3 regions of the Pelagibaculum spongiae genome follow, and region 1 is predicted to be linked to each of the others. Evidence: predicted binding sites of a transcription regulator. Region 1 holds the regulator's gene; each other region holds the start of a gene.
The links. Region 1 encodes sigma-54, which starts transcription at its own class of promoters, with help from an activator protein. Its sites were predicted from a motif close to TGGCACNNNNNTTGCTNT; they were not measured.
Positions count from the first base shown of each region.

Region 1 (9,975 bases):
GGCAACTTCGCTACTGTCCAGACCAGCGAGCAACTGACGGGCATGGTTAGCCGCGCCCGAATCCAGGGCTTCATGTACTGCCTGAAGTTGAAGCTGTAGATCCTGCTTTTCGATGCTTTCCGGCACAGTTAATCCCCCGGATGCTGGCTCTGGTAAGGCCGATTTGTGACTAGGGCAAGATGATCGGGGATCCTGGATATTGATCCAGGTTGGTCATGCCAATGGGTGTATTTAATACCTTGGCAAAGCCCCGAAACGCTGACTTATAATGCGGTTTACTGCGTCAAGCTCGCGCGGCGTAATGATAGAGCATCCGTTGAGGATTCGAAAGCTCTGGATGCTGCTTTAAGAGGTTTCTTCCTGCTCGTCAAAGCCAGAGGCAATTAACTGATGAATTGCTTTTAGCAGAGGTTCAGCGTCATCACCGCAAGCAACCAACTCTAATACTGAGTTTACCGGCGCGCCGAGAGTGAGCAGGTTGATGATGCTATGGCCATCGGCGGAGCGGCCGTTAAAGTTTACTTTGAGTGATGAATCATACTGACTGGCAACGGCCACTAGTTTGCCGGCTGCTCGAGTGTGGAGACCTTTACGATTACAAAGTGCCACAGATATGCTGCTGGTTAGGCTGTTCATGGATTTTGTTCCCTGTGTCGAATCATGACCTTGCAATGTTGCAAGTCGGCGAATTCCTTGCCGAGTGTTTGGGCGATAAACACCGAACGATGCTGTCCGCCAGTACAACCTATAGCAATGGTTAAATAGCTGCGGTTGCTAGCAACGGTCGATGGGATCCAGTTTTTAAGTACATTGCGCAGGTCATTCAGCATCTGCTGAACCTCTGGCTGACTGGATAAGTAATTAGCTACCGGTTCATCTAGTCCGGTGAGTGGCCGCAATTCTGGTACCCAATGTGGGTTTGGCAGGCTGCGCATATCGAATACAAAATCGGCATCGCTAGGCAAGCCTTTTTTAAATCCAAAAGATAAGAATTGCACCATAGTTTCACCACCCGTATCAGCTAATCTTTTTTTAATTTCACTGCGCAGCTGATGGATGCTTTGGTGGCTGGTATCAATACGAAAACTGGCGCTGGCGGCAATAGGCTCTAACCGCGGTCGCTCCAGATTGATTGCTTCGGTTAGAGATATTTGTTCGCTCGACATTGGATGCTTACGACGGGTTTCACTAAAGCGTTTTAGTAAAACGGCGTCTTCTGCGTCCAAGAACAAAGTGCTGCATTCGGTACCTTGGCTTTGTAAATTCTCCAGCAATTGTTGGTAGCAAGAAAAATCTTCAGCCAGATTTCGGCTATCGATACCAAGGGCAATTTTTGAATAGCTATGCTGCTGTTCAATGAGTTGAGTCAGCTGAGGAACCAGTGCCAGAGGAAGATTATCGACACAGTAATAATCGAGATCTTCAAGGATCGATAAAGCAATACTTTTGCCGGATCCAGATCTGCCACTGACTATCAGCAATTGACTCATGCACTCGCTCTCGGTTGGTCCAGTTCGCATACCAGCCGATAGAGTTCTTTTGAATCACTGGCGGCACGCAGTTTTTGTCGGGTTTGTTCGCTATCAAGTAACTGGGCTAATGCTGATAAGGCTTGCAAATGTTCATCACAGGCTTGTGTTGGCACTAGCAAAGCAAATATTAGATCAACCGGTTTTCTGTCTGGACTGTCAAAATCGATTGGATCATCGGTTTTGATCAGCACAGCCAAAATGTCTTCAATACAATCACAACGGCCGTGGGGAATAGCAACGCCATTTCCTAACCCAGTACTAGAAAGTTTTTCACGTTTGGTTAGATGATCAAAAACATTTAAAGCATCAATTTCAGGGCGTGTTTCGGCGAGTACTTCACTCACTAAGTGAAGTACTCGCTTCTTGCTAACCCCTGTTACGCCACAACGAGTACGCTGAGGCGTCAGAATATCAATTAACTGCATTGCTTCCAGTGTCAGAGGCCTTAATGCCCCTGCCCATGATTATGTTGTAAGTGTTTTTCCTTATGCTTGATTATCTGACGATCAAGCTTATCGGTCATCGAATCTATCGCACGGTACATGTCATCTGATTCGCAGTTGGCAACTAGTTGAGCGCCTTCTACGTTCATTTGAATTTCAGCCGTATGGCGACCTTTTTCAACGTTCAAGACAACATGTGTGTTACTGATCTTGGATCCGTGGCGGCGGATTCTATCAAGTTTTTCCTCAATGTGTTCGCGCAACGCGGGAGTAACTTCCAAATGGTGCCCTGTGATGTTCAGTTGCATAGCTTCTGCTCCTGTTCAGATTAATTGTTTTCTTTCATTGGAGGGTGGTATCGATAAAGATTCCCGATATTTAGCGATAGTGCGTCGGGCAACTTTGATACCTTGTTCTTTTAATAGCTCGGCAATTTTGTTATCGCTCAGTGGTTTTTTGGCATCTTCTGCAGCAACCAGCTTTTTAATCAAGGCACGAATCGCAGTAGAAGAGCACTCGCCACCACTGGTGGTATTAACATGGCTTGAGAAGAAATATTTTAGTTCGTAAATCCCGCGAGGGGTATGCATAAATTTTTGAGTAGTGACTCGAGAGATGGTTGATTCATGCATTCCTACCGATTCTGCGATGTCGTGCAACACTAATGGTTTCATTGCTTCATCGCCATATTCTAGAAAACCTTGTTGGTGTTGAACAATGTCGGTAGCCACTTTGAGTAGTGTCTCATTGCGGCTTTCAAGGCTTTTTAAGAACCAGCGGGCTTCTTGTAAATTATCTTTTAAAAATGAATTGTCGCGGCTGTTATCGGCGCGACGAATCAAAGAGGCATAGCCATCGTTGATTCGAATTTTTGGTGCCGTATCCGGATTTAATTCTACCATCCAGCGGTTATTGCACTTGCTGACAAAAACATCAGGCACCACATAGCTGGTGTTATTCGTCGCGATATTGCCACCCGGTCTTGGGTCTAACCCTTGAATTAATTCCAACGCCAGTTTGAGTTGTGGCTCTTTGATACGAGCTAGCCGCATTAATTGACGATAATCCCGGCTGCCGAGTAATTTCATGTAGCGGTCAACAATATTGATCGCATCGGCGCGTGAAGGGATAGTTGAATCGAGCCGTTTTAACTGGACCATCAAGCAATCGCGCAAATCGATAGAAGCACAGCCAATCGGATCAAATTGTTGGATACGATGGCGAATCACTTCAATCTCATCCAAGTTCAGCAATTCTAATTCATCTGCAGGGAGCAGCTCTTTCAATTGTTGATTGACCGTATCGAGAATCTCTTGGCAGCTGGTCTGCAGATAACCTTGCTCATCAATTGACTCAATGATTGCTTCGGCAATCAATTCATCTTTAGGATTGAAATGGGCGACCGAACTTTGCCATGACAAATGTTTTTGTAGATCTTCATCGGCAGCGGCATTGCTTTCAAAGTCGCTATTGTCTTGGGCGGAAGAGCGAGAAAGGCCAGAGCTAGAAGGTGATGAGCTTTGGTAGATATCATCCCATTGGGTGTCGACCGGCAAATCTGGTTGAATTTCTGTGGCAGCGCTCAAATCAACCGAGTTATCAATGGCGCTCTCAGATTCATTTTTTTGCGCGGTTTCGGCAGCGTCTGCTTCAGCATTGACCGATGGTTCAGCATCATTTTCGGTCAGCTCCAACATTGGGTTGCTGTCGAGATTCTGCTGAATTTCACTTTGTAGGTCGAGTGAAGATAACTGAAGAAGGCGAATCGCCTGCTGCAGCTGGGGCGTCATATTGAGGCTTTGGCCGACGCGAAGTTGTAGCATAGGTTTCATGCTGATCCCGCATAAACTGCAATGACTGAAAGTTACCTTTTTCGGTGCGTTTCAGCAAGCTTGCACGTTAGTCATTTTTATGATTCAGGCATTGAAATATAAGGTTTTCAAAGCACTGTGTCATGAAAATTGCATATAGTAAGAAATGGGGTTGCTTTTAGCGGAATACACAGTTGATGCAGCAAAAAACAACGATTATCAGATGATCAATAATCTACTGGTTGGATGCTGCCCCGACGGTATCGATGATCATGGTTAGATCGCAGCTATTAAAGACTGAAATCATCACCGAGATAGACTTGTCGAACTTGAGGGTTTTGCATTAGCGTTTCTGCATCACCTTCGGCAATTACATGGCCGTTGCTAACGATATAAGTATGTTCACATACCGACAAGGTTTCACGAACACCGTGGTCGGTAATTAATACCCCAAGGCCGCGGTCGCGTAATTGTTGAATGATCTTTCGAATGTCATTGACCGAAATAGGATCGACACCAGCAAAGGGCTCATCAAGCAAAATAAATTGAGGTGCTGCCGCTAATGCACGGGCGATCTCAACCCGACGCCTTTCTCCGCCAGATAATGCCATGCCAGCAGAATGTCGAATATGAGTCAGCTGGAAGTCTTCCAGTAAATGTTCGAGTTCTTTACGTTCTTCAGCGGCAGTTAAATTTCTTAGTTGGAGAATCGCTTTAATATTTTGTTCGACCGACAACTTGCGAAATATCGATGCTTCCTGGGGTAGGTAACCAATACCACGGCGCGCGCGATGGTGCATCGGCATGCCAGTCAGATCTTCATCACCCAGAATAACCTTGCCGCTATCGCAAGGTACTAAGCCAACAATCATATAAAAACAGGTGGTTTTTCCAGCGCCATTGGGGCCGAGTAAACCGACAATTTGGCCTGGTTTTACTTCAATAGTGACATCGGCAACCACCTGGCGAGGGCCGTATTTTTTGGCCAGGTTTTGCGCCTTAAGAACCTGCATTGCTGCTCTCATTTTGATTTAAAGATTCGGCGTTGTTTGGCTCAGAGGTAGTTGATGTATCGCTATTGTTGTTAGGCACCAAATTCAGTTGTGAGCTCTGGGGCTGCAAAATAATGGTGGCGCGTTCGCCTGGATCTTTGCCGCCACTGGAGCGAACCTGATGAGTTCGGCTGTCGTAAGTGATTTGCTGTGCGTTCACTATCGCATTACCCGGATGAATCAGTTGCGCGTCTTCAGAAAGCTCAATCACACCTTTGACAGACTGGAAAACAATCTTTGCTGCTGTTGCGGTAATGGTTTCTTGCTGTTCGTTGAGTTGCTGTAGGTAAACAGGCTCGCCAATCGCAACAATGCGATCGAGGTTACCGTTGCTGTTTTTGTGAATGCGTAACTCATCAGCAGTCAGGGATAGAGAGCCCTGGCTTAATTCAACACGGCCACTATAAATATCGATTCCCTGGCCCTGATTTAATAAAGAACTATCGGCCTGAATCTGTATCGGTTGATCAAAATCGCTGTTAAGGGCGGCGGCTGGTTGGCTGAGTAGAGTCATCAGCAACAGGATTGCCGGATATTTCATATCTTCCCCGGGTGTTGGCAAGGAGCTGCATGGTGCCAGCTTCAAGGTCAATTCGCATCCCTTGGCCGGCCAAGCGGTATTGGTCGCCGCTTATTGTAACTTCTTTATCAGTTTGTGCACGTTGCTGCTGCTGTAAATAGCGCAACTGCTCGGTTTTCAGGGCAGAGCCAAAATCTTTGGTGCTGGACATCACAACATTACCGCTCAAGGTAAATTCATCGCTTGAGGGTTCTATCTGAGCAATGTCAGCCTGGATTAACCAACCTTGGCTGCTTTTGATTTCTGGTGCCTGAATTTGACTGGAGCCATCTTGCATTTGCTGTAACGATTTACCAGACAAGTTATCGATTGCCCGTCCTTGGCTATTGAGTCGGATTTGCTGAAATTGCTGCATTTCTTGAACCACTTCAGGCTGCGCCGAGCGGTCCAGGATCACTGTATCGATAGCTGCTGGCTTGAAATACCAGCCAGCGGCTATCACAGCAATAACCGCCGCAGTAGTAAATGATCGTTTTTTCATAACAAGCAACCAAGATTTTTTTTTGGTGCATCAGTAGTTGCTGTTTGAATGGTTGTTCGAGTGTTGATTAGGCAACTCCCGCTCTAAGTAAGTCATGCATATTCAAGGCACCGACCAGTTGTTTCTGCTGATCAGTCACTAAAAATGAATTGATCTTATGCTGTTCCATCAATTGCAGTGCGCTGGCTGCTAGGTCTTCGGCATCTAAAGTTTTGCAGTTCGGCGTCATAATTTCAGATACTTGAGTGTTACTCAGGCTTAATTGATCGTCTAGCATTCGGCGTAAATCGCCATCGGTCAAAATACCCAGCACCCGATTTTTTCCATCAACCACTGCAGTCATACCTAGGCCTTTGCTGGTCATCTCCATCACGGCATATTTTAACGAGGCATCTTCAGGTACTGATGGAATCCGCTCGCCGGTATGCATCAAATCGCTGACCTTAACCAGTAATCTTCTGCCGAGGCTGCCGCCAGGATGAGAAAAAGCAAAATCTTCTTCAGTAAAACCCTTGGCTTCTAAAAGCGCGACCGCCAGTGCATCGCCCATCACCAAAGTGGCAGTGGTGCTGGATGTTGGCGCTAATCCTAATGGACAGGCTTCTTTTTCGACTGCCACATTCAAATTGACGCTAGCGCGGCGAGATAAAGTTGATTCTGGTCGGCCTGTCATGCTGATAAGAGGAATATTCATTCGCTGTATCAGTGGCAACAAGGTGATGACTTCAGAAGTTTCGCCAGAATTGGAGAGTGCCAATACCACATCTTGGCGGGTAATCATGCCAAGGTCGCCGTGACTGGCCTCACCCGGATGAACAAAAAATGCCGGAGTGCCGGTACTGGCCAAAGTGGCTGCAATTTTTCCGCCGATATGGCCGGATTTACCCATGCCGGTTACGACAACACGGCCTTTGCACTCGAGCATAATCTGACAGGCTTTGCCGAAATCCTGATCGATTCTTGATTGGAGTGCTGCAATGGCATCAGTTTCGGTACGAATAACCGCTAGGCCAAGCGCTAAAAACTGTTCTTGCTGAGTCATGGGTATTTCTCCGATAGGAATTCAGTTAACTAACGCTTTGGAATCCCAGTAAAGTCATATAGCCAATAAACAGGCTTAAAAGAAGTGCGCCTTGTCGACGGCTAAGCTGCTGTCGATGTCTGCCGTGCATTAGAAACAGAGCAAGCAATAGCGTCAAGCCCACCATTGCCGGTAAGTCACGATAAATAGCTTCGCTGGCGACATTAGATGGGCTGATCAGGCCGGGAATACCCAATACAGCAAGAATATTGAAAATATTCGAGCCGACCACTGCGCCAATCGCCATTTCACCGTGGCCTTTTCTTGCACTGGACACTGCGGCAGCTAATTCCGGCAAGCTGGTACCGATAGCGATAATGGTTAAGCCGATTAAAAGTTCACTAAGACCGGCTAGCCGAGCTAGGTCTACCGCGCCAGAAACTAGCATTTTCGAACCCATCGGCAGCAAAATCATGCCAGCAACTAACCAAAACCATGCCTGTTTTGGTTGCATCGGATCAGGCATATCAACCTCAGGCGCTTTGCCGCTTTTGCTCTGCTGCATACCTTGGCGAATTAGCCAGATCATAAACACGGCCAAGCCAACAAAAAGAATCGTGCCGTCTAGTTGATCAAGGTGGCCATCTACTAATAATCCCGCAGCTAGCAATGTGACGAGTAATAGCTGTGGGATTTCACGTTTTAATATTGCGTTATCGGTAGTTAATGGTGCGATTAGCGCTGAACAGCCGAGAACCAAGGCAATGTTAGTGATGTTGGAGCCGATAACATTGCCGACCACAATATCGCCAGCACCTTCGCTAGCCGCGATAACACCGACCAGCATCTCTGGAGCAGAAGATCCGATAGCGACGATGGTCAAGCCAATCAGTGTTGGAGATATGCCTAATAAAGCGGCAACTGCAGCGGCACCGCCGATGAACTTATCAGCACTCCAACCGAGTAAAACCAAACCTGCGAGTGTGAGTAAAATTGCTGTAATCATAATTTCGAGCTTTAACAATAATGGCGGCAATGTAAGAAGAGTGCACCAAAGATGCAACTGTTTAATTCATATTGGTTATTGACCACGGCTGTCAGACCGGACAAACTTGCGATCTTCCCGAGGTATGGGATTTTGTTTTTTTTATGGATTTTGTACTGATTTTCACCGAGTTAGAAACTAATGTGAACTTTAGTACAGTGAAAGCGTGGCATATTGTAAATGACTCAACAGAACGACAATCTGATTGAAGTTCGTGATTTAAAATTCTCTCGCGGCAATCGCATTATTTATGACGGAATCGATATGGATATCCGTCGCGGAAAAATTACTGCTTTTATGGGGCCGAGTGGCACGGGTAAAACTACCTTGCTGCGGATTATCGGTGGTGAGCTGACTCCGGATTCTGGTGATGTATCAATTGATGGGCTGTCTGTGCCTAATATGACGCGCAAACAGCTATTTGATATCCGGCGTGATATGGGGATGATGTTTCAAAGCAGTGCATTGTTTAGTCAGTTAACTGTTTTTGAAAATGTCGCTTTTCCTATCCGTGAACACACCAATCTGTCAGAAAATATGATTCGTGATTTAGTGTTAATGAAACTAGATGCGGTGGGATTACGCGGTGCTAGGGATTTAATGCCAACCGAACTTTCTGGTGGTATGGCTCGCCGGGTTGCAATGGCCAGAGCGGTTGCATTGGATCCGGCGTTAATTATGTATGACGAACCTTTTGTAGGTCAGGATCCCATTTCAATGGGCGTACTAGTTACGCTGATCAAACGGTTAAATGATGCATTGCAACTTACTTCAGTAATTGTTTCTCACGATGTGCCAGAAGTAGCTTCAATTGCTGATTACATTTACTTAGTTGCCAATGGCAAAGTGATTGGCCAAGGCACCCCTGAAGAATTGAAATATAATGATGCGCCGAGGGTTAAGCAGTTTATGACGGGCTTACCTGATGGTCCGGTGCCATTTCATTTTCCGGCTGAAGATTTTGCCAAAGATTTATTGGCCGGGAGTAAAGCGTAATGCTGGATCATATTTTACGCGTTGGCAGATCTGGTAGTGACTGGATCGAGACAGTAGGCCGTGCAGGTATTTTTCTCGCCCAATCCATTTTCAGAGTACCCAAACCGCGTAGCGGCTTTCCTGCGTTGGTTGGGCAATTATATTCAGTGGGTGTTTTATCGTTACTGATTATTATTGTTTCAGCGCTGTTTATTGGCATGGTACTCGGGCTTCAGGGCTACACTATTTTGGTATCGTTTGGTGCTGAAGAAGCGTTAGGGCCGATGGTATCTTTAACGCTGGTTCGAGAATTAGGCCCGGTAGTTGCTGGTTTATTATTTGCCGGTCGTGCTGGTTCGGCATTAACTGCTGAAATTGGTTTAATGAAGGCAACAGAGCAGCTTTCTTCGATGGCAATGATGGCGGTTGATCCATTGCAACGAGTGATTGCACCAAGGTTCTGGGCAGGTTTTATTTCATTGCCGCTGCTAACGTTTATTTTCACCAGTGTTGGTGTAATGGGCGGTTATCTAGTGGGCGTGCAATGGTTGGGAATAGATAGTGGTGCCTTTTGGGGCAACATGCAGCAGGCAGTCGATTGGAGTGATGATGTTTTAAACGGCACGATAAAGAGTATTGTTTTCGGCGCTGTAGTTACTTGGATTGCTGTGTTTCAAGGATTTAATTGTATTCCGACTTCGGAAGGGATTGGTCGAGCAACCACAAGAACAGTGGTCTACGGCTCGTTAGCTATTTTGGGGTTGGATTTTATACTGACTGCCGTGATGTTTGGAGGATTGGCTTAATGAGAAGCCGTGGTCAAGAGTTTACCGTTGGTCTGTTTTTAATTATTGGCTTTGCTGCATTAGTGTTTATCGCGCTAAAAATCAGTGGCCTTGCGTTTGGTCAAGATCGTCTTGCTTACTCAGTTTCTGCTCGCTTTGAAAATGTTGGAAGTTTAGCAATTAGGGCACCTGTCACTATTGCTGGTGTCAAAGTAGGTGAAATCACCAAAATTGATTTTGACTCAGATAC
Region 1 covers NZ_QDDL01000001.1:573,033-583,007, reverse strand. Annotated here, with positions in the region: gene mgtE (magnesium transporter) at 1-126, opposite strand, end outside; gene DC094_RS02575 (HPr family phosphocarrier protein) at 346-609, opposite strand; gene rapZ (RNase adapter RapZ) at 633-1,490, opposite strand; gene ptsN (PTS IIA-like nitrogen regulatory protein PtsN) at 1,487-1,957, opposite strand; gene hpf (ribosome hibernation-promoting factor, HPF/YfiA family) at 1,978-2,283, opposite strand; gene DC094_RS02555 (RNA polymerase factor sigma-54) at 2,299-3,807, opposite strand; gene lptB (LPS export ABC transporter ATP-binding protein) at 4,077-4,799, opposite strand; gene lptA (lipopolysaccharide transport periplasmic protein LptA) at 4,786-5,379, opposite strand; gene lptC (LPS export ABC transporter periplasmic protein LptC) at 5,318-5,899, opposite strand; gene DC094_RS02535 (KpsF/GutQ family sugar-phosphate isomerase) at 5,967-6,941, opposite strand; gene DC094_RS02530 (calcium/sodium antiporter) at 6,967-7,926, opposite strand; gene DC094_RS02525 (ATP-binding cassette domain-containing protein) at 8,146-8,961, shown strand; gene mlaE (lipid asymmetry maintenance ABC transporter permease subunit MlaE) at 8,961-9,746, shown strand; gene mlaD (outer membrane lipid asymmetry maintenance protein MlaD) at 9,746-9,975, shown strand, end outside.

Region 2 (9,975 bases), on a different contig from region 1:
AAGAATGCCATACCAAACAGTGCAATCGGTGCTAATAAGCCACCACCAATATTGTGGGCAACGTTCCACACCGCCATTTTGGTGCCGCGCTCGCTGGCAGAAAACCAGTGAACCATGGTCCGGCCTGCTGGTGGCCAACCCATTCCTTGGAACCAACCATTAGCCATCAATAAAACGAACATGATGCCAACAGAGCTGGTGAAGAAAGGCACCATACCCATTGCAATCATGGTCAATGAACTAACAAACAAGCCAAGTGCCATAAAGTTACGCGCATTACTGCGGTCGGAAACGCTGCCCATCAAGAACTTGGACAAACCATAGGCAATCGCAACACCGGAAAGTGCAAGACCGAGCTCTGCTCGGGTATAGCCTTCATCTACTAAATGAGGAATAGCTAAAGTAAAGTTTTTACGAACTAAGTAATAACCGGCATATCCGAAGAAAATACCGAGAAAAACCTGCATTCTTAAACGCTTGTAAGACTCATCTACCTGATCTTCAGGCAAACGCTCTTTATGCGCTGGTGGCTTGAGAAATCCAATCATTTGCTTAACCGCACTGTGAATTATTTTGAGTTAGGTAACAGTTCGAACATTAAGCGCAAGCGAACGAAAACATCTTGATGCATGTCACCTGCCAACCAGTTGAATGGCACATAAACGAAAAAAAAAGTGTACCAGTTATTGATATGTAAAATAATAAAATATACCGCCAGAAACGCATAACTTGCTACCTCAAAGGAGATAGGTAAACTTGTTTTTATTTATTTAATTTAGATAGATACAAGAACTTAAAGCTCATTAACTCAAGATAATAATGATGATAATTACTCGTTTTTTATGATTTTCATTGGAAATTTCAGCACTCGGAAATGATCAGAAACGATCTTGAATGCGATATTTGAAGTTCTTTTATTATCGTTAACAGCGCCAGCGCCGCTATATGCAATAGCTTGCTCTAATAGCTATTTGGCTAGTAATCCATTGCTAGAACCATTTTGTTGTTTTTATTGAAATGAGTGCCAATACGGCCCATGAAAAAGATAAAACTGATGCAAGTCATGCCTTTTAAGCGAAGTTTGAATAATCGGTATCGTTTGATTCGAACATGCAACTAACAGTCATTTATTTCAAAAATTACCTTCAGTTGGTAACGAAGGAATTGAGCAACACTGCCCATTTCAGTTAACAAGCTGTAGATACAAAAACGCTGATGACCATAAAATGATCATCAGCGCTGGGCAAAACATTATTTGGCAAAAACTAACTGCTAACTAGATCGAGCCAATTTTCTACTTTCCGATTCGCTATTCTTTTTCTTCTGGCTGCGACGGATTCAACTGCGCTTGAAGTTCAGCCATTTGCGCTTCCAGCTGCTCTAATTTGGAGCGGGTGCGTGACAACACACCTTTCTGCACTTCAAATTCTTCACGAGTGACCAAATCCATCTTGGAAAAAAAGCCCTGCAGCACTGAGCGCATGCTCTTTTCGCTCTCTTGTTGAAACTGTTTCAAACCAGGGGGCAAAGCCGCAGATAGCTTCTTGCTCAGTTCATCGATCATATTGGGATCGAACATAGGACATCTCCGGTTCTGGTTAAAACACACCTTTGACAGCAAATATGTAGTGTGTTGGTTAATTTACTTTAGGTAATTTAGCAGGTTTCTTTTTTTGATTCAGCCCGAGCCCTGCCACTTCAATCCAACTTTCCTTTTATTTGTTGCCTGACAACCCACCAATTAACGATGCACTTAACTGCAACTTATTGATAACTAACGCACCAAATGCGTGCGTTTGTCAGGTTTTGGTGCGCACCGCTTTCGTCCACAATAAATGATTTCACTTCAACACGTTGATATAAATGAATAAATAAAACTGGCACAGGGATTGCTCCTTCCTCAGCAATCGCAATACAAATTTCCAATAAGTCAGCCCGGTGAATAACCGGCGGTAATTACAAGGAGAGCACCATGAAACTGGTCACTGCAGTCATCAAGCCATTCAAGTTGGATGATGTTCGTGAAGCATTATCGGAAATTGGCGTACAAGGGATTACGGTCTCTGAAGTCAAAGGTTTCGGTCGACAAAAGGGACATACCGAACTCTACCGTGGCGCTGAATACGTAGTTGATTTTCTACCTAAGGTAAAAATTGAGTTGGCGATTGAATCAGAACAAGTCGAACGGGTGGTTGAATCGATTACCGACGCGGCTCGCACCGGAAAAATTGGTGACGGCAAAATTTTTGTCCGCAGCCTAGAACAAGTCATCCGGATTCGTACTGGTGAAGAAGGCGTAGAAGCCATTTAACACCATTTGACGATGAATGCTGCAACAACTCATAAGTGAAACAAAAAGATTTCACTGAGTTGCGCCCAGAACAAGAGGATAAATACCGTGGAAGATCTGACTCAAGTTAAATACGCACTGGATACTTTTTATTTCCTAATGTGCGGCGCGCTAGTTATGTGGATGGCAGCTGGTTTTGCCATGCTAGAAGCCGGCCTGGTTCGCGCTAAAAACACCACCGAAATTCTGACTAAAAATATTGCGCTATTTGCTATTTCCTGCGTGATGTTTCTGCTAGTGGGTTACAACATTATGTATGTTGATAACGCTTCTGCCGGTTGGTTACCAAGCCTTGGTTTCACCATCGGTGCTGAACACACAACCGACGCAGTGTTAAAAGGCGAAGCCGACCACTCATTAGGCGCCGACTTCTTCTTCCAAGTGGTATTTGTTGCCACTGCAATGTCTATCGTCTCTGGCGCAGTGGCCGAGCGGATGAAGTTGTGGGCTTTCCTAGCCTTCTCAGTAGTAATGACCGGATTCATCTATCCAATGGAAGGCTACTGGACCTGGGGCGGCGGTTTCTTGAGTGAAACCGTTGGCTTCTCTGACTTCGCAGGTTCCGGCATCGTTCACATGGCAGGTGCTGCTGCAGCTTTAGCAGGGGTATTGGTACTTGGGGCACGTAAAGGAAAATACGGCGCTAACGGTGAAGTTAATGCGATTCCTGGTGCTAACTTACCTATGGCAACATTGGGTACATTTATCCTCTGGTTAGGTTGGTTCGGGTTTAACGGTGGTTCTCAATTGCTGCTGTCAGATGTAGAAAACGCTAACGCAGTCGGTCAAATCTTCCTTAACACTAACGCAGCAGCTACTGGCGGCGTAATCTCAGCATTAATTACCGCCCGCTTGTTGTTCGGTAAGGCTGATTTAACCATGACACTTAATGGTGCATTAGCTGGCTTGGTTGCCATCACTGCAGAACCTCTAGCACCAACTGGCCTAGCAGCGACGTTAATCGGCGCATGTGGCGGCGTGTTAGTGGTGTTCTCTATCCTGACTTTAGACAAGCTGAAAATTGATGATCCAGTCGGCGCAATTTCAGTACATGGTGTAGTGGGTTTATTCGGTGTGATGGTCGTTCCCGTCAATAACAGTGGCGCAAGCTTTGGCGCACAAGCAATTGGTGCAGCCGTGATCTTTGCTTGGGTATTCGGTGCCAGCTTGGTGGTTTGGCTAGCACTGAAAGCACTGATGGGTGTTCGAGTGAGCGAAGAAGACGAATACAACGGTGTTGATTTAGCAGATTGTGGAATGGAAGCCTATCCAGAATTCACTAATAAATAATACTAAAAAGTTGTAAAAGCGTTAATTGAAAAGCAGTCTTTTGACGTATAAAAAAACCGCCGCTATTTCACAATAAATAGCGGCGGTTTTTTATTTCAAAACCAATTAATTTGTTAAACTGGTCACAATCTATCAACACCCAGCAGCAGCCATTGTTAAAAGCGAGAGCTAATCGACACATCCGATTGATCTAACTTTCTAGTTTTTCGAGAGATAACCAGTTTCTCGGAGCAGTAACATGAAAGTGCTTCCTATTTTTGCTTTGGCAATTGCACTTCTCGCAGCGAATTATTCAGATGCAGCAGAAATTTACAAATGGAAAGATCAAGACGGCAAGGTAGTCTTTGGCAGCTCACCACCTGCTGGCATCGAGGTTGAAAGAACCGGCCAACAAACTGGTTCAGGCTTGGCTGGCGAAGCGATTGATGCGCCAAATTCTGTTAAAGAGCAGCTAGATTCTGTCAACAAGAGCAAAAAATCTCGCCTGAAGGGAAAAACTTTAGCCCGGCATAATGAACGATTGCGTAAGCGCAGCGCTATATTATGTGATCAATCAAAAAACCGGCAAAACATGCTAAAGCATTCTCCCCGCGCCGGTTCGTATGACGCAAAAGGCAATAAACGCATTTACTCAACAGAAGAACGTCGCTTGATGACCGAACAAGCACAGCAAGAGGTTAACAAGTACTGCGCAAAATAATGACGTGATTATTTGCTGAAGAAGCAATGGTAAGGCATATAATGAGGCAATCAAGCCAAGAGAGAACGTTATGCCTTCCACGCTTTTCCAATGGCACGTATTTCAGGTGCAACAACAAAAACATACCTTACCTGATGATCGCATTGTCGACTGGACTCACCTGCATCACCCTGGTGCTGTAGTCATACTTCCTCTAATGCCGGATGGCAAAATTCTGTTACTCAAGCAATATCGCCCAGCAATTGGCAAATGGATCTACGAAGTACCCGCCGGTACCTTGGAGCCAGATGAAGATATCTTGCAGTGTGCACAACGTGAATTAATCGAAGAAACCAATCACCATGCAACCGACTGGACCGACCTAGGCACTCTGTTACCAGCACCTGGTTTTTGTGATGAAGTTCAGCACTGTTATTTAGCCCGTGCATTAGAACAACATGCAGGTCAAAAAGATGATGATGAGTTTTTTGAGCAGGTACCCGTCACAGAGAAACACTTTGTTGAGCTGATTGCCCAAGGAAAGATCATCGATTCAAAAACCATCGCAATCTGGGCGAAATGGAAAGCCAACAAAAATTTATTGCTAGCTGAAATGACGTCATAAATGCGGCGAATTCTTTATGCTATTGCTGGCACGCTATCTCTGATCACCGGATTGATCGGAGTGGTGTTGCCGGTACTGCCAACCACTCCTTTTCTATTGCTTTCTGCATGGTGTTTTGCCCGCAGCAACAAGCGACTGCACGCATGGTTAATTAACCATAAGTATTTTGGCCCAGCCATTAACGATTGGGAAAAACACAAAGGGATAAAAGCCAGCAATAAAAAACGCGCTTATGTTTTAATTGTTCTGAGTTTTTCAATTAGCATTTATGTGGTACCGCTAACATGGGTAAAGGTGTTGCTATTATTTATGTGTATTGCATTGCTGTGGAATATGAAACGGATTAAAACGCTTTAATTAATTTTAATTTTTTAATACCACTCAATAGATAATTTTCCCATCCCTGGGAAAATATCAATCACTCATAGCGACACAAATAACTACTAGCCACTTCAACCGTTAGCTTGAAGCTACTATTCGCTTCTACTTCAAAGGTTTCACCGGCATGGTACATTTTCCAGCTATCGCTGTTAGGCAGCTGTACATTTAAGCTACCGCTAATCACTGTCATAAATTCCCTTACCGCGGTAGAAAACTGGTATTCACCCGGTTCCATTGCGCCGATGGTTGCATCCATCTCTTGTGAACGAATACCACCAATCGATTTTACTTTACCTTCAAAATATTCATTACTGCTTAGCATAAGAGACTCCTTTTGAAAATTTTTGATTAGTTTTTAAAACAACTATTTTTATTTTTTATCGGCCCAATCAAATGAAAAGGCCGTTGGCAACAACTCAATTCTGTAACAACACAAAAGACAAAGCTTATTTAGCCAGTGCCTTTTTCATAAACTCTGGCAAAGCCAAAGATTTATGGTGGCACTCAAGGTTGTAATAAAGTGTTTCAAACGGCTTATTGGCAATATCAGTTTCTCTGAAATTATTCAGATCGCGTCCTTTCGCCGCCATGGTAGCGCTCCACCAGCCAGATGGGTAAACCGGCTGCGGGAAATCTAGCGTTTTCGTGTCAGCAAAACCAGCTGCTTTCATATCTCGGTGCATGCCTGCAATTAAATCGGAATGATAAATCGGTGATTCACTCTGCTGGACCATAATGCCGCCAGTTTTTAAGGCTTTCAGGCAGTTTGCAAAAAATGCTTGAGTAAACAGACCTGCAGCTGGGCCAACCGGATCGGTAGAATCAACAATAATCAAATCAAAGGCAGCTTCACCCTGATCAGCCATCCAGGCAATACCATCACCAAAATAGAAATGGGCTCTTGGATCTTTATTCGCCGAGCATAATTCAGGGAAATATTCTTCTGACAAATCAGTGACTCGCTGGTCAATTTCGACCTGCCAAGCTTCTTCCACACCCGGGTGTTTCAATACTTCCTTCATGGTGCCGCAATCACCACCACCGATAATCACCACACGTTTAGGATCGGCATGGGTAAACAGCGCCGGATGTGACATCATTTCGTGATAGAGAAAGTTATCCCGATCGGTCAACATCACACAGTCATCAATCACCATTAAACGACCAAACGTTTCAGTTTGATAGATTGCTATCTGCTGATATTCAGTTTGTTCTTCATGCAACTTCTCTTTGATTTTAAAAGAAAAGGCTGAGCCATCTTTGCCATGAATTTCGCTATACCAGCTCTCATCAAGCGCCATCATTTCCACCATCTAAAACTAAAACATTAATTGCTGGGCAAGCATAGCTAGGCGAAACCTGCTGGCAAGTATTTTTTACTCTGTAGTGGAAAATTACTTTCATTAAATTGAGTTCAGCAAATTGCTAGAGCAGCTCCGCAAGATAGGTATAATGATCGGCTGTATCTCATGCCGCTTAATGGAAAATGAATGAGCGAGTGGAGTATCGAGCAATCCCGCCAAACTTATAATATTGCTCGCTGGAGTGAAGGTTACTTCGATATCAGCCAGCAAGGGCACCTGATCGCCAAACCCAATCATCATTGCCCTGATGTATTTGATGACCAGCCTGAAAATCGATCACCGACCAATCGGTCAACTGGTATCGATTTACCGCAACTAATGGAAGAAATTCAACAAAGCGGCTTACGCTTGCCGGTATTAGTCAGGTTTACCGATATATTGGATGGCCGAGTTCGCCAACTCTGTAGTGCTTTTGATAAGGCACGCAAAGCGTTTTCTTACCAAGGAAGTTACAGCTCGGTTTACCCGATCAAAACCAATCAGCAACGCCATTTAGTGGAAGGGCTGCTGAAAGCCGGTGGAAATCGGCTTGGCCTGGAAGCAGGTTCAAAGCCAGAATTACTGGCGGTACTCGGTCTGCTAAGCCAACAAGAAACTGTTCATGGTGCAATATCAGGCCGGATTATCGTCTGCAATGGCTACAAAGATCGCGAATATATTCGCCTAGCACTGATTGCCCAACAACTCGGCCATCAAGTGTATTTGGTGGTAGAAAAACTCAGCGAACTTGAGCAAATTCTGCAAGAAGGCCGGGTGATGAATATTCAACCCGTGATTGGCTTACGAACCCGGTTATCCACTGTTTCATCAGGGCAATGGCAAAATACCGGTGGCGAAAAAGGCAAGTTCGGCTTAACTGCAGGCCAGTTGATTCAGGCGATGGATATTCTCAAGCAGCAGCAGTCTCAGCACTGCCTGAAATTATTACATTTCCATATGGGTTCGCAGATTTCTGATATCCATGAAATTCGTCGTGGCGTTAGCGAGTGTGCTCGCTATTACGCCGAGCTACGCCGTTTTGGCGCACCGATTGATATTGTTGATGTTGGTGGTGGCCTAGGCGTTGATTACGAAGGTACCGGCTCAAATAGCCATTTCTCTACCAATTACACCATTGATGATTATGCTAGCCAAATAGTTCGTGGATTAGCCGAAGCCTGTAACAGAGAAAAGCAGCCCCAGCCGACTATTTTCACTGAGTCAGGCCGTGGTTTAAGTGCACACCATGCGGTACTTATCACCAATGTGATTGATCGGGAAATTCCCGATGCTCTGCCAGTTTCAGCACCCGCTGCATCATCACCTCTGGCATTACAATTGTTGTGGCAAAAACTGCAACAGGTGAACTCCAACCAGCCATTGCAAGCATTCAGCCAGGCAGAGCAGGCCTTGTCTGAAATTGCCGAGGGCTATCTGCATGGTGAGTTTTCTCTGGTAGAAAAGGCTCAGGCTGAAGCAATTTGGATGCAATTTTGTCGGCAGCTATTGCCCAAATTAGATCCAGCTCGCCGCCCCCATCGCCCAATTCTCGATCAGTTAAATGAAAAACTGGCCCACCGGCTGTTTTGTAATTTATCACTGTTCCAGTCATTGCCAGACGTTTGGGGAATTGGCCAAGTTTTTCCAGTGATGCCTTTGCAAGGGTTGGATCAACCGCCAGCAATTCGTGCGCGCTTGCAGGACATTACCTGTGATTCAGATGGCCGAATTGACGATTACGCCGATGGCGAAGGCGTTGAAAGCACCCTGCCACTGCCCCTGCCCCCCAAAGACAAACCTCAGCTGTTGGCTTTTTTCTTAGTGGGTGCTTACCAGGAAATTCTGGGCGATATGCACAACCTGTTCGGTGACACCGACTCGGTGCATGTCGAATTAACTGCGACTGGCTATCAACTAGTTCAACCTAAAATGGGCGATACAGTTGAAGATTTATTAGAATACGTGAATTATGACGCAAAAGAATTGCTCAATTCACTGGAAGCCAGCTTGAACGCCAGCAACCTCGACCCAGCAGACAAACAATGCTGGCTGGGCGAACTCCGCGAAGGCTTTCGCGGCTATACCTATTTGGAGGACTAATGCTGCAGTTTCTTCCCGCACCGGTTTTAGGTGCCATCAGTTTTATGTTGTATCTCATCAATACAATATTGTGGGCTACGCCAATTGTGGTGTTTGGCTTGGTTAAAGCACTATTACCGATTACTCCGGTGCAAAAAGGCCTCAGTAAGATCCTGCATTTTTTTGCCGGAAGCTGGGTGACTTGTAATAGTGGAATTTTGGCTCTGACCCGCAAAGTAAATTGGCAAGTCACCGGGATAGATAATCCAATGTTAAAAACCAACGATTGGTTTTTAGTGATTTCCAACCACCAAAGCTGGACCGACATTTTGGTATTACAGCATGTCTTAAACCGGAAAATACCTTTTTTAAAATTCTTCTTAAAACAAGAATTAATTAAAGTACCTGTTTTAGGCTTGGCATGGTGGGCTTTAGACTTCCCATTTATGAAGCGCTATAGCAAATCTTATTTAGCTAAGCATCCTGAAATGAAAGGAAAAGATAAAGAGACTACAAAAAAGGCCTGTGAGAAATTTCGCCATATGCCAATTTCAGTGATGAACTTTGTCGAAGGCACTCGCTTTACTCCGGCCAAGAAGCAGCGACAAAACTCGCCCTACCAAAACCTGTTAAAACCAAAGTCAGGTGGGATTAGTTTTGTACTCGATGCATTGGGTGATCAAATTCAGAACATTGTTGATGTCACGGTTCATTACTCGACTAAAAACAATAGTTTTTGGGATTTCTGTTGTGGCAGGATTCCAACAATTAAGGTTGATGTCAAAGTGATTCAGCGGCCTGCTGACCTAGTCGGTGACTATGAAACAGACAAGGCCTATCGGACTCAGTTCCAAGGCTGGCTGAATAGTATTTGGCAAGCGAAAGATCAACAGTTAAGCCAACTTCAAAAATAATTTGTTTAACTGATTATGCGCGCTATTGATTTAGTAATAGCGCGCATTTTATCTTCTCCCAATTGACACCCTTTTCAAACCTTCATTTTTTTAACCAGACTCAATTACTTAAACCTGTTTTGTAAATTATTTTCGGTAGGATATTTTATGGGCCAACTTGGTGTTTTTCTAGATTGCGATACCCTCTGCCAAGCCAACGGCCAAGGGCCAGATCTGTCAGGTCTAACGGCTACCTTAAACAACTGGCAGCTTTGGCCTAGCACACAACCAACGCAGGTTGCCCAGCGGATAAAAAACGCAACCGTTGTTGTCAG
Region 2 covers NZ_QDDL01000002.1:159,900-169,874, forward strand. Annotated here, with positions in the region: gene glpT (glycerol-3-phosphate transporter) at 1-548, opposite strand, end outside; gene ubiK (ubiquinone biosynthesis accessory factor UbiK) at 1,310-1,579, opposite strand; gene DC094_RS06685 (P-II family nitrogen regulator) at 1,973-2,311, shown strand; gene DC094_RS06690 (ammonium transporter) at 2,450-3,640, shown strand; gene DC094_RS06695 (DUF4124 domain-containing protein) at 3,879-4,340, shown strand; gene DC094_RS06700 (NUDIX hydrolase) at 4,411-4,944, shown strand; gene DC094_RS06705 (YbaN family protein) at 4,945-5,301, shown strand; gene ppnP (pyrimidine/purine nucleoside phosphorylase) at 5,363-5,647, opposite strand; gene speE (polyamine aminopropyltransferase) at 5,772-6,626, opposite strand; gene speA (biosynthetic arginine decarboxylase) at 6,816-8,768, shown strand; gene yihG (1-acylglycerol-3-phosphate O-acyltransferase, YihG family) at 8,768-9,661, shown strand; gene DC094_RS06730 (D-2-hydroxyacid dehydrogenase) at 9,809-9,975, shown strand, end outside.
Region 2: the regulator sigma-54 is predicted to act here: its motif matches at 1,879-1,896, upstream of DC094_RS06685 (P-II family nitrogen regulator).

Region 3 (9,975 bases), on a different contig from region 1:
TGCTGCTGACTTATTAGCATACATTTAGCAGCTGCTAGGAGTGAAGATGACCCCGGCTATCAATCTGGCGAAGAAAGCCAAAATCACCCATCGCGTGGTTAAGTATCAGCATGATGCACGTGCGCAATCTTACGGTATTGAAGCTGCTCAAGTGCTTGGCCTAAATCCTCAACAAGTATTCAAAACGCTATTGGCTGAGTTGGATAACGGTGAGTTAGTCGTTGGTATGGTGCCAGTTTGCTGCAAACTAGATTTGAAGAAACTAGCCAAAGTGGCTGGTGCGCGTAAAGCTGCCATGGCTGATCCAAGCAAGGCTGAAAAAGTTACCGGCTATGTAACGGGTGGCATTAGCCCGCTGGGGCAGAAGAAACGCTTGCGCAGTTTTCTTGATCTCAGCGCTGAGGATTTTGCAGAAATTCATGTCAGTGCCGGTCGGCGAGGGTTGGAAATTGCGCTGGCACCATCGGACTTAATTAATCTGTTAGATGGTAAGTTGGTTGCGATTGCTTGTGAGTAATTAAACTACTCACAAGCAATTTTTGCCGATATTGGTTATGCCGCTTCAGCTTTTTTCTCACGACGCTTTTTTGGGATCCATGCCCAAGTAAACTCGCCTAAAATTGGCTCGCCTGATTTGGAATCTCTCACTTCAAGTTGCACGGTCACCTCACCCTTGTCCAGAGTTCTGATCTGCTCACGCTGTTCATCTGATAAGGATGCAATGGCTTTCATATCACCATTGGCACGAGCGACATAGTCGATTTTCATGCTTTTGAGCAATGGCAATTTGTCATCTGGCAAGTTCATTGCCAATACAGAACCAGTGGCTGATTCACCCAAAGTTGCCATTGCCGTGGCGTGAATACCGCCAATGTGGTTTTGCACTCGTTTGATATTACGAATGCTGGCCCGAGTTTCTGACGAAGTCAGTTTGGTGAATTTGATTCCGGAAGTTTTGGCATAATGAATGCGGCTGCAAAATGCCCAAGTACCAATACGAGCACCCAGCTTATTGGAAAACATGTTGCCGAATCCGACAACTTTCATAAACGCATTTTTTTTCTGGCTGGCCATTGAGCTTCTTCTTATTTGTGGACAGATCGCTGGAATGTAACAGCATCTGAAATGAATAAGAAGCGGGGTAATTGAGATTTATATCGGATATTCAGGTACGGCCTAAGCACTATTCAAACATGACTCAGGCGCTATTCATGCACTACGAGAAAATTGTTGAGGGTAGCTAATTGAACAATTTCGGCCAGACGATTTGGCGTAATACAGGGCACTGTCAGCTTCTTCGACTAGTTGCCGACAATGCATATTGCTACAGATTTGTTCTCGAGTAGCAATGCCAATTGAAAGCGTAATGAAATTACTGGTGGGAGATTTTTTATGTTCCAGATTTAATCCAACAATTTTATTGCGGATTTTTTCAGCAATAATTTTGGCGCCTTTGGCATCGGTATTCGGTAATAAAACGGCAAACTCTTCCCCGCCATAACGAGCAACTTGATCGGTGGCGCGTTCCAAACTATCGCGAATTGCACCGGCTACCAGCTTGAGCGCTCGGTCGCCATTCACATGGCCTAGGTAATCGTTATAAAGTTTGAAATGGTCGATATCTAGCAGAATAACTGAATAGGGCTGAAGCCGATGCTTAGCCTGATGCCAGCCTTTTTGTAATAACTCATCAAAAGCACGCCGATTGGCAATACTAGTCAGGCTATCGATATTGGCCATTTTCCGCAGTGCTTCTTTTAACTGCATGGTTTCGGTTTGGGTCCGGCACATTCTTTTGGCAGACAACGCCAACACTAGCAGAATAAGGGTGCCAATCAGCTTCAATGTCATATCGATTTGATCATTGCTGCTGAGTAGAATTTTTATTGCGCTAGGGGGAATCAGTATTAGCAGGTAGGCCGCCAGTAAACGCGGACTAGATGAATGATGGTAGCTTGCACCATGGGCAATAATGCCAATGACGATAATCATATAAAGCTGGTGTTTGGCAGAAGATTCTGGAAATAAAATCATGCTGCCAGCACTCCAGACAATAGCTGAAGTTAGCGTGGATACTGCATAGATTAAATACCAATAGCGACTGGCGGGTTGGCCATTTTTTTCATATTTCCAGCCGATAAACACTCTGCCGCTATTTACGACCAAAACTGAAAGTATCCACCAGGCAAGCGCAATAGGCTGTATTACTGGCTGTAATAAAAGAGCCAGTACAGCTGCAAATACCAGATTGTTCAGCCAAGTACTTCGCCATGCACCAAGTGCAAAGGTGAGCCGCTGCCGAAGCAGAGGGTCCTGGCCGATAGATGCATCCAGGATCAAATTTGTTTTTCTTTTATTACCACCATTTTGCCAGATTATCCGCTGCCCACTATTTAAGCAATTACCATAAAGAGAAAATATTATTTGTCTCATCGATATTGCTAGATTGTTTTGAATATTACTCTGTTGTTTTATTGAGTTTTTTAACGAAATTTTGATATTGAAATATTTTGAATATTTATCGGCGTAAGCAGTCTGATTTCAACCGATATGCGGCAACAAGAGAACAAACTAGTTATTGAAGTAATCTACGGCAATCACAGATTTTACTTTTGCCAGTGGCAAATTGGCCATTGCAGCGGCAGCGTAAAGTGATAGCATCGAAAAGTCTCTATCATGGGCTGCACTAAGTTGGTGCGCCATTCGCGAGTGACGCACTGAAATGATGCGCAAAGTAATCTCAAAGCCAGTTCTTAAGTATCGTTTTATGCTGCATAAGTAATATTGATCTTTATGTTTCAATTGCTTATGTCGATTGGCACAAGCTTTGCTGTATCTCAGTCGTGCTCAATCCTGACTGCAAAAGCAGCAGGAAAAAACAGTCATAACTACAAACTGTAAGTTTTGTCGGAGGATGTTGTCAGATGTCTGCGGAAAAAGTGCTGGAAATGATCAAGGAAAACGACGTTCGTTACGTCGATCTCCGTTTTACTGATACCAAGGGTAAAGAGCAGCACGTTACCGTGCCAGCCAGCACCCTGGATGTTGACGCCTTCACTGAAGGTAAGATGTTTGATGGTTCTTCTATTGCTGGTTGGAAGGGCATTAACGAATCTGACATGATCCTGATGCCTGACGCAGATAGCGCGGTATTGGATCCATTCTTTGAAGATTCAACTCTGAACCTGCGCTGTGACATCGTCGAGCCAACCACTATGACTGGTTACGAGCGTGATCCACGTTCTGTTGCCCATCGTGCAGAAGAGTATCTAAAGTCTACCGGTATCGGCGACACCGCATTATTTGGCCCAGAGCCAGAGTTCTTCTTGCTGGACGATGTTCGCTGGAAAGTCGACATGCGCGGTGCTTCTTATGAGATCGACTCTCAAGAAGCTGCTTGGAACTCAGGCCGTAGCTACGAAGAAAACAACATGGGCCACCGCCCAGGTGTTAAAGGTGGTTACTTCCCAGTACCTCCAGTCGATTCATCCCAGGATATCCGCTCCCAGATGTGTAACATCATGGAAGAAATGGGTCTGGTAATTGAAGCGCATCACCATGAAGTTGCGACCGGCAACCAGAACGAAATTGCTTGCCAGTACAACACACTGGTAAAGAAAGCAGACGAAACTCAGATCCTGAAATATGTAGTGCATAATGTTGCACATGCATATGGCAAGACTGCGACTTTCATGCCTAAGCCAGTTGTCGGTGATAACGGTTCTGGTATGCACGTTCACATGTCGATTGTTAAAGATGGTGAAAACACCTTCGCAGGCAATGGTTATGGTGGTCTGAGCGAAACGGCTCTGTATTACATTGGTGGTGTGATCAAGCACGCACGTTCATTGAACGCATTCACCAACGCGTCAACTAACTCTTACAAGCGATTGGTTCCAGGCTTTGAAGCACCAGTAATGCTGGCTTACTCAGCACGTAACCGTTCTGCTTCAATTCGTATTCCATATGTGACTAGCCCGAAGGCACGTCGTATTGAAGTGCGTTTCCCTGATCCTACCGCTAACCCATACTTGGCATTCGCTGCCTTGTTAATGGCTGGCCTGGACGGCATTCAGAACAAGATCCATCCTGGCGATGCTATGGATAAAGACTTGTATGACCTGCCAGCGGAAGAAGCAAAAGAGATTCCAACCGTAGCTGCTTCTTTAGAGCAAGCGCTGGAATGTCTGAATGAAGATCGTGATTATCTGACTCGTGGCGGTGTATTCACCGACGATATGATCGATGCATATATCGCGCTGAAAAACGATGAAGTTACTGCTCTGAACATGACAACTCACCCAATTGAGTTTGAAATGTACTACTCCCTGTAATTTCTCGGGCGTAATGAAGGCCGGTTACCGTAAGGTGACCGGCCTTTTTATTTATAGGGACATAATGTATATCGCAAGGAGGCAGGATGCCGGTGCGTGTATTTATAGGGACATAATGTATATCGCAAGGAGGCAGGATGCCGGTGCGTGTATTTATAGGGACATAATGTATATCGCAAGGAGGAACTCACATGGATGTGAGAAATGCAGATAATGCCGGGAGCAATTATCTGTCAGGATGCCGGTGCGACGATTTTTAGCGAAGCTTTTCGTTTTGCGACTCAGTACCGTGGCAACCGTGCATAGGCCAGAGTTTTGTTTTTGTTGGCTCTCTATAGTTCTATCCAACAGCAGCGAACAAGCTTGCTCACCAGTTTTAACAGATAGCGTATATTGCTTCTGGCCCAAATCCGCCGACTAAACCCGGCGGATTTTTATTTATAGGGACATAATGTATATCGCAAGGAGGCAGGATGCCGGTGCGTGTATTTATAGGGACATAATGTATATCGCAAGGAGGAACTCACATGGATGTGAGGAATGCAGATAATGCCAGAAGCAATTATCTGTCAGGATGCCGGTGCGACGATCTTTGCCAAACCAGCAAGGTCTTTTAAAATCCTACGCTAGGTAGTTATTTCGGCAATACTCTCTGTTGATTTGGCTAAAATTTCTAAAACAGGTTTCCTGTCGACAGAATTTGCATTAATTTGGATAGATAATCCGGGCTTTGACGGATCGCCATATACCGGCAAAAATCTACATAAACGGAGAGTAGATTGATGATCAAGCTGAGACCATTTTTGATATTAAGCAGCCTGTTAGCAGCCACTTTAGTTGCTTTGCCAGCAAGTGCTGAGCTCTACCGCTACGTCGATAAAAATGGCAATACGATTTATACCGATAAGCAGGTTGCGGGCTCTGAGCTAGTGAATGTTGGTAAAGGGCAAACTTATAAAGCGACCAAACCTAGTCGTCGCTACAACAACAGCTCCAGCAATAAAAGCACTCAGCCTGCTAGTAATCAGATTCCTAAAATTACGATTACCAATCCTACGTCCGGCCAAGCGATTCGAGCCAATGATGGTAGCCTATCGATTAGTTTATCGTTAGCACCTTCGCTAGGGCAGAACGATAAGTTAGAAGTATTGTTAGATGGCAAAGTGGTCGGAAATAGCCCAAGTGTGGCTTTGAAAAATATTGATCGTGGCAGTCACACCGTTACTGCCCGAGTACTCAGATTTGGTAAGCCAGTCGCGACTACATCTAGTAGTTTCAATATTTTACGGGCTTTTCGTCGATCAGCTCCCTAATAACTATTCTAAAAATTCCCTAGGCCTTGGCTGAAAAAGTCAGGGCTTGATTTTTAGTTCCTTCCAAGCGTTTCCCTCTAGCAAGCCGCAATAGAAATCAATTGGTATCAGTTGCACCATCAGTGCTTCGGTATGCTCTATTTTGGTGCATACTAAAGATCAATTGATTCTAATATGACCTGTTTTAGATCTTGTCTGACCAATTCAAGCGCGTGATAAGAATCCTCGCGTATTAAGACAAGTGAACTGGTCTGCTTCTTGCACTGGTAATTGTCATGAAACTAAAAACATCAGAACTCCAGCCCAGCAATAAACTGCTGGATAGCTTGTCGACATCAGTGATGATGCTGGACGAGCAATTGGTGATTCGATATGTCAATGCAGCAGCAGAAGCCTTACTAGAAATCAGTGCCCGCCGTTTAACTGGGTTAGATGTGCTGGATGTTTTTGCCAGTCATCTATTTACTAAAGAAAAGTTATCTGGCGTATTTGGTTTGGGGCATCCATTTGCCGAGCGAGAGCTAGATCTGGAATTACCTGGTAATCGACACTTACTGGTCGATTGTTTTGTCAGTGCGATGTTGGAATCTTCAGGTGAGCAATACCTGTTGCTAGAGATGCAACCAATGGAACGCCATCGTCGTATTAACCGGGAAGAAAGTTTGCGCAGTCAGCAGCAAGCTACTCAAGGTATGTTGCGCGGATTGGCCCATGAAGTAAAAAATCCACTCGGCGGAATTCGCGGTGCAGCTCAGTTATTACATGGTGAATTAACCGACCCAGAACAGCGTGAATACACCGACGTTATTGTTGCAGAAGCAGACCGTTTAAAAGTATTGGTTGATCAAATGCTCGGTCCGCGTCAGGCACCGAACATGCAACCTTTGAATATTTTAAAAGTGCTAGAACGAGTGGCCCAAGTATTAAAAGCAGAATATCCGGAAGATATCGATTTTATTCGTGATTATGACCCGAGCATTCCCGATCTAATGGCAGATAAAGGAATGCTGATTCAGTCGGTTCTGAATATCACTAGAAATGCGGTGGAAGCGATTAAAGGTCAGGCAATTAATTTGTATCTAGATAGAAACGAATTACCGCCAACTGAAAATATCGAACCAATTGCTAAGGGTGAAATCACCCTCAGAACACGCGCATTACGCCAGTTTACGATTGGTCATATTCGACATCGTTTAGTTTGTCGAATTGATATTACCGATAATGGCCCGGGGATACCGGAAGATTTATTGGAAAATATTTTTTATCCAATGGTGACAGGCCGTGCTGAAGGTACCGGCTTAGGGCTTTCAATTGCACAATCTTTAATTAGCCGCCATCAGGGCTTAATCGAATGTGAAAGCCACCCCGGTTGTACTGTATTTACGATTTTATTGCCTTTGCAATCAAATCGGCCATCTAAAACAAACAGCCAAGCAAAACAAAGCCCGCAATCGATGAACAATTCACCATGTGTGCCGGATAAAAATATCAGTGCCGCAATGGTCGAGCAACAATAAAAGGAGTCAGCTATGTCACAAGACAAAGTATGGATAATTGATGATGATAGCTCGATTCGCTGGGTTTTAGAGCGGGCATTTACCAAGGCTGATATTGCTTGGCAAAGTTTTGATAATGCACTGCCAGCTTTAGATGCGCTGGAATATGACATGCCAACGGCGATGATTACCGATGTTCGAATGCCGGGTTTAGATGGCATGCAATTAATGCAGCGAGTACATAAGCGTCGGCCTGATGTACCGGTTATTGTAATGACAGCTCATTCGGATTTGGATAGCGCAGTAGCAGCTTATGAAGGTGGCGCTTTTGAATACTTGCCCAAGCCATTTGATATGGAAGAAGCGGTTGCAGTAGTGCGGCGTGCTTTTCAAAATTTCCATGAAAATCATCAGCAAGAAGTCATAGCCGATGATGCGGATACACCAGAAATTGTCGGTAAAGCACCTTCAATGCAAGAAGTATTTCGGGCAATTGGTCGGTTAGCAAAATCCAATATTACCGTGATGATTAATGGCGAATCGGGTACCGGTAAAGAGTTGGTTGCCAGAGCATTACATCGCCATAGTCCTCGCCGAGATAATACTTTTATTGCTTTAAATATGGCGGCTATTCCTAAAGATTTAATTGAATCAGAATTGTTTGGCCATGAAAAAGGTGCCTTTACCGGTGCCGCGGGTTCTCGCCAAGGTCGCTTTGAACAATCGAATGGCGGCACGCTTTTTTTAGATGAAATTGGCGACATGCCATTAGAAGTACAAACGCGGTTATTGCGAGTGTTAGCTGATGGTGAGTTTTATCGAGTGGGTGGCCATACGCCGATAAAAGTTGATGTACGAATTATTGCGGCAACTCACCAAGATCTAGAGCAGCGGGTAAAAGAAGGAAAATTCCGCGAAGATTTATTTCATCGGTTAAATGTTATTCGAGTGCATTTACCTCGGCTGGCCGATCGTGCTGAAGATATCCCCGATTTAATTAATCATTTTCTGGCGGCTGCGGCGCGGGAAATGGGCGTTGAAGCCAAGGTATTAACATCAGATACTGAAAAATATATGTCGAGCCTCGATTGGCCAGGTAATGTTCGCCAGTTAGAAAACACTTGTCGCTGGTTGACGGTTATGGCCAGTGGCCGCGAAGTTCATGTTTCTGATTTACCGCCCGAGTTACTTCAGGTTGATCAGGAAACTCAAATCGATGGTGATTGGCAAACTGGCCTTAAGCGCTGGGCAGAAACCAGCCTAGCAGCCGGTAAAGAAGGCTTGTTGGAAGAAGCAGTACCATGCTTTGAAAAGATTATGATTGAAGCTGCCTTGAAGCATACCGCAGGCAGAAAGCGCGATGCTGCGGTATTGCTTGGCTGGGGTAGAAATACGCTGACTCGAAAGCTAAAAGAACTGGGGTTGGATGAATACCGCAGTGATGGTGCTTTAGAGAAAGAAGAGCAGATTTGAATCTTGCTCTCATCGTAGGTTAGATAAATACAGCGTCATCTAACATTTTTAATTGTCAGAAGGCGCTAGTGCTTTTCTAACCTTGTATCTGCAGATACGAGGTTTGCCAACAAATACCAAGTTGTCTGATTGCGCCTTTGGCTTATCAAACCTACAGTTTTTAATCAAATAACTTCCGATATTATTAGACGAAACCCTCTATGAAAAAATTCCGCTTTATTCTGCCATTAATGCTGCTAGCAATTGCACTATGGATTTCCGGTGTCCCGTTAATTTATGACTCGGTTCCAGAAGAAATTCAGCTGGCTGAAAAATATCAATTCACACCATTGCGAACCATCCAAAAAGCCTTCGATGATGAAACATCGGACTTGCAAATTCTGCAGCAGGGTAAGGTTTATAAAATTCTTGAAGATGACCTTGATGGCACGCGGCATCAAAAATTTATTATTGGTTTAATTAATGGCCAGACTTTATTGCTGGCCCACAACATCGATTTGGCTCCGAGAATCGATAACCTGCAAGCAGGTGATCGAGTGATCTTCTTTGGTGAATACGAGTGGAACAAGCATGGCGGTGTGGTTCATTGGACCCATAAAGACCCGGCAGCTCAACATGTGGATGGTTGGATTGATCATCAGGGAATTCGCTACCAATAAGCGATGTTTTGTAGTTGTGGTTAACTAATGCAATTTAGTCGACTTGGTTGAATAGATTATTGGGTAAGGCTTTGGGTAACCTGTTGGCTAGCTTTGAGTAAGTTGTGGGCAGTTGTGAATAAAATCGCTAATCCATTTATTGGTAACGCTTTTTGCCGACGGGCCAAATAACCAGTTTTTTGTGAATAACTTCTCTAGGATCAAACGCTAATCGAAGCCGAAATAGCACATCTTGTGTTGTGGAAAACTTTAGTGTCTAAATGCTAATAACCGATTTTGTGGATAAGTCTTGGTGATTTATGATTGTCAGATCGCTAGTGGGTTGTCACTTAATTGTGGTGCAGTTGTTGCTTAGTACACGAAACCTGTGGATAACTCGGTGGTTAACCTCTGTACATACCTTGCACAAACTTCCATCCTGCTGATAACTCAACCTCACAGGCCGATTTGAAAAAGTGATCAAAAATTGAGCAGTGAGTTAAATTGTTTTGGTGGCCACAAGGCTTGATGCGACCGAAAATGTTTCCGATATTTTTCGGCATTTCCCACTGTTTTTCTCCATGTAGATCATGCAACGAAATCAGACATCGACCAACAAATTTCAAGGTATCTGATTGCGTCTTAGGTTTGTCAAACGACGGGTTCGTTATTAATTAATACAAGAATAAAAACGCCTTTTAGGGCAGTAGAATTTAATAAA
Region 3 covers NZ_QDDL01000006.1:77,179-87,153, forward strand. Annotated here, with positions in the region: gene ybaK (Cys-tRNA(Pro) deacylase) at 47-517, shown strand; gene DC094_RS14535 (DUF4442 domain-containing protein) at 553-1,074, opposite strand; gene DC094_RS14540 (GGDEF domain-containing protein) at 1,210-2,433, opposite strand; gene glnA (glutamate--ammonia ligase) at 2,925-4,334, shown strand; gene DC094_RS14560 (DUF4124 domain-containing protein) at 5,117-5,647, shown strand; gene glnL (nitrogen regulation protein NR(II)) at 5,923-7,164, shown strand; gene ntrC (nitrogen regulation protein NR(I)) at 7,177-8,616, shown strand; gene DC094_RS14575 (DUF3465 domain-containing protein) at 8,817-9,275, shown strand.
Region 3: the regulator sigma-54 is predicted to act here: its motif matches at 2,817-2,834, upstream of glnA (glutamate--ammonia ligase).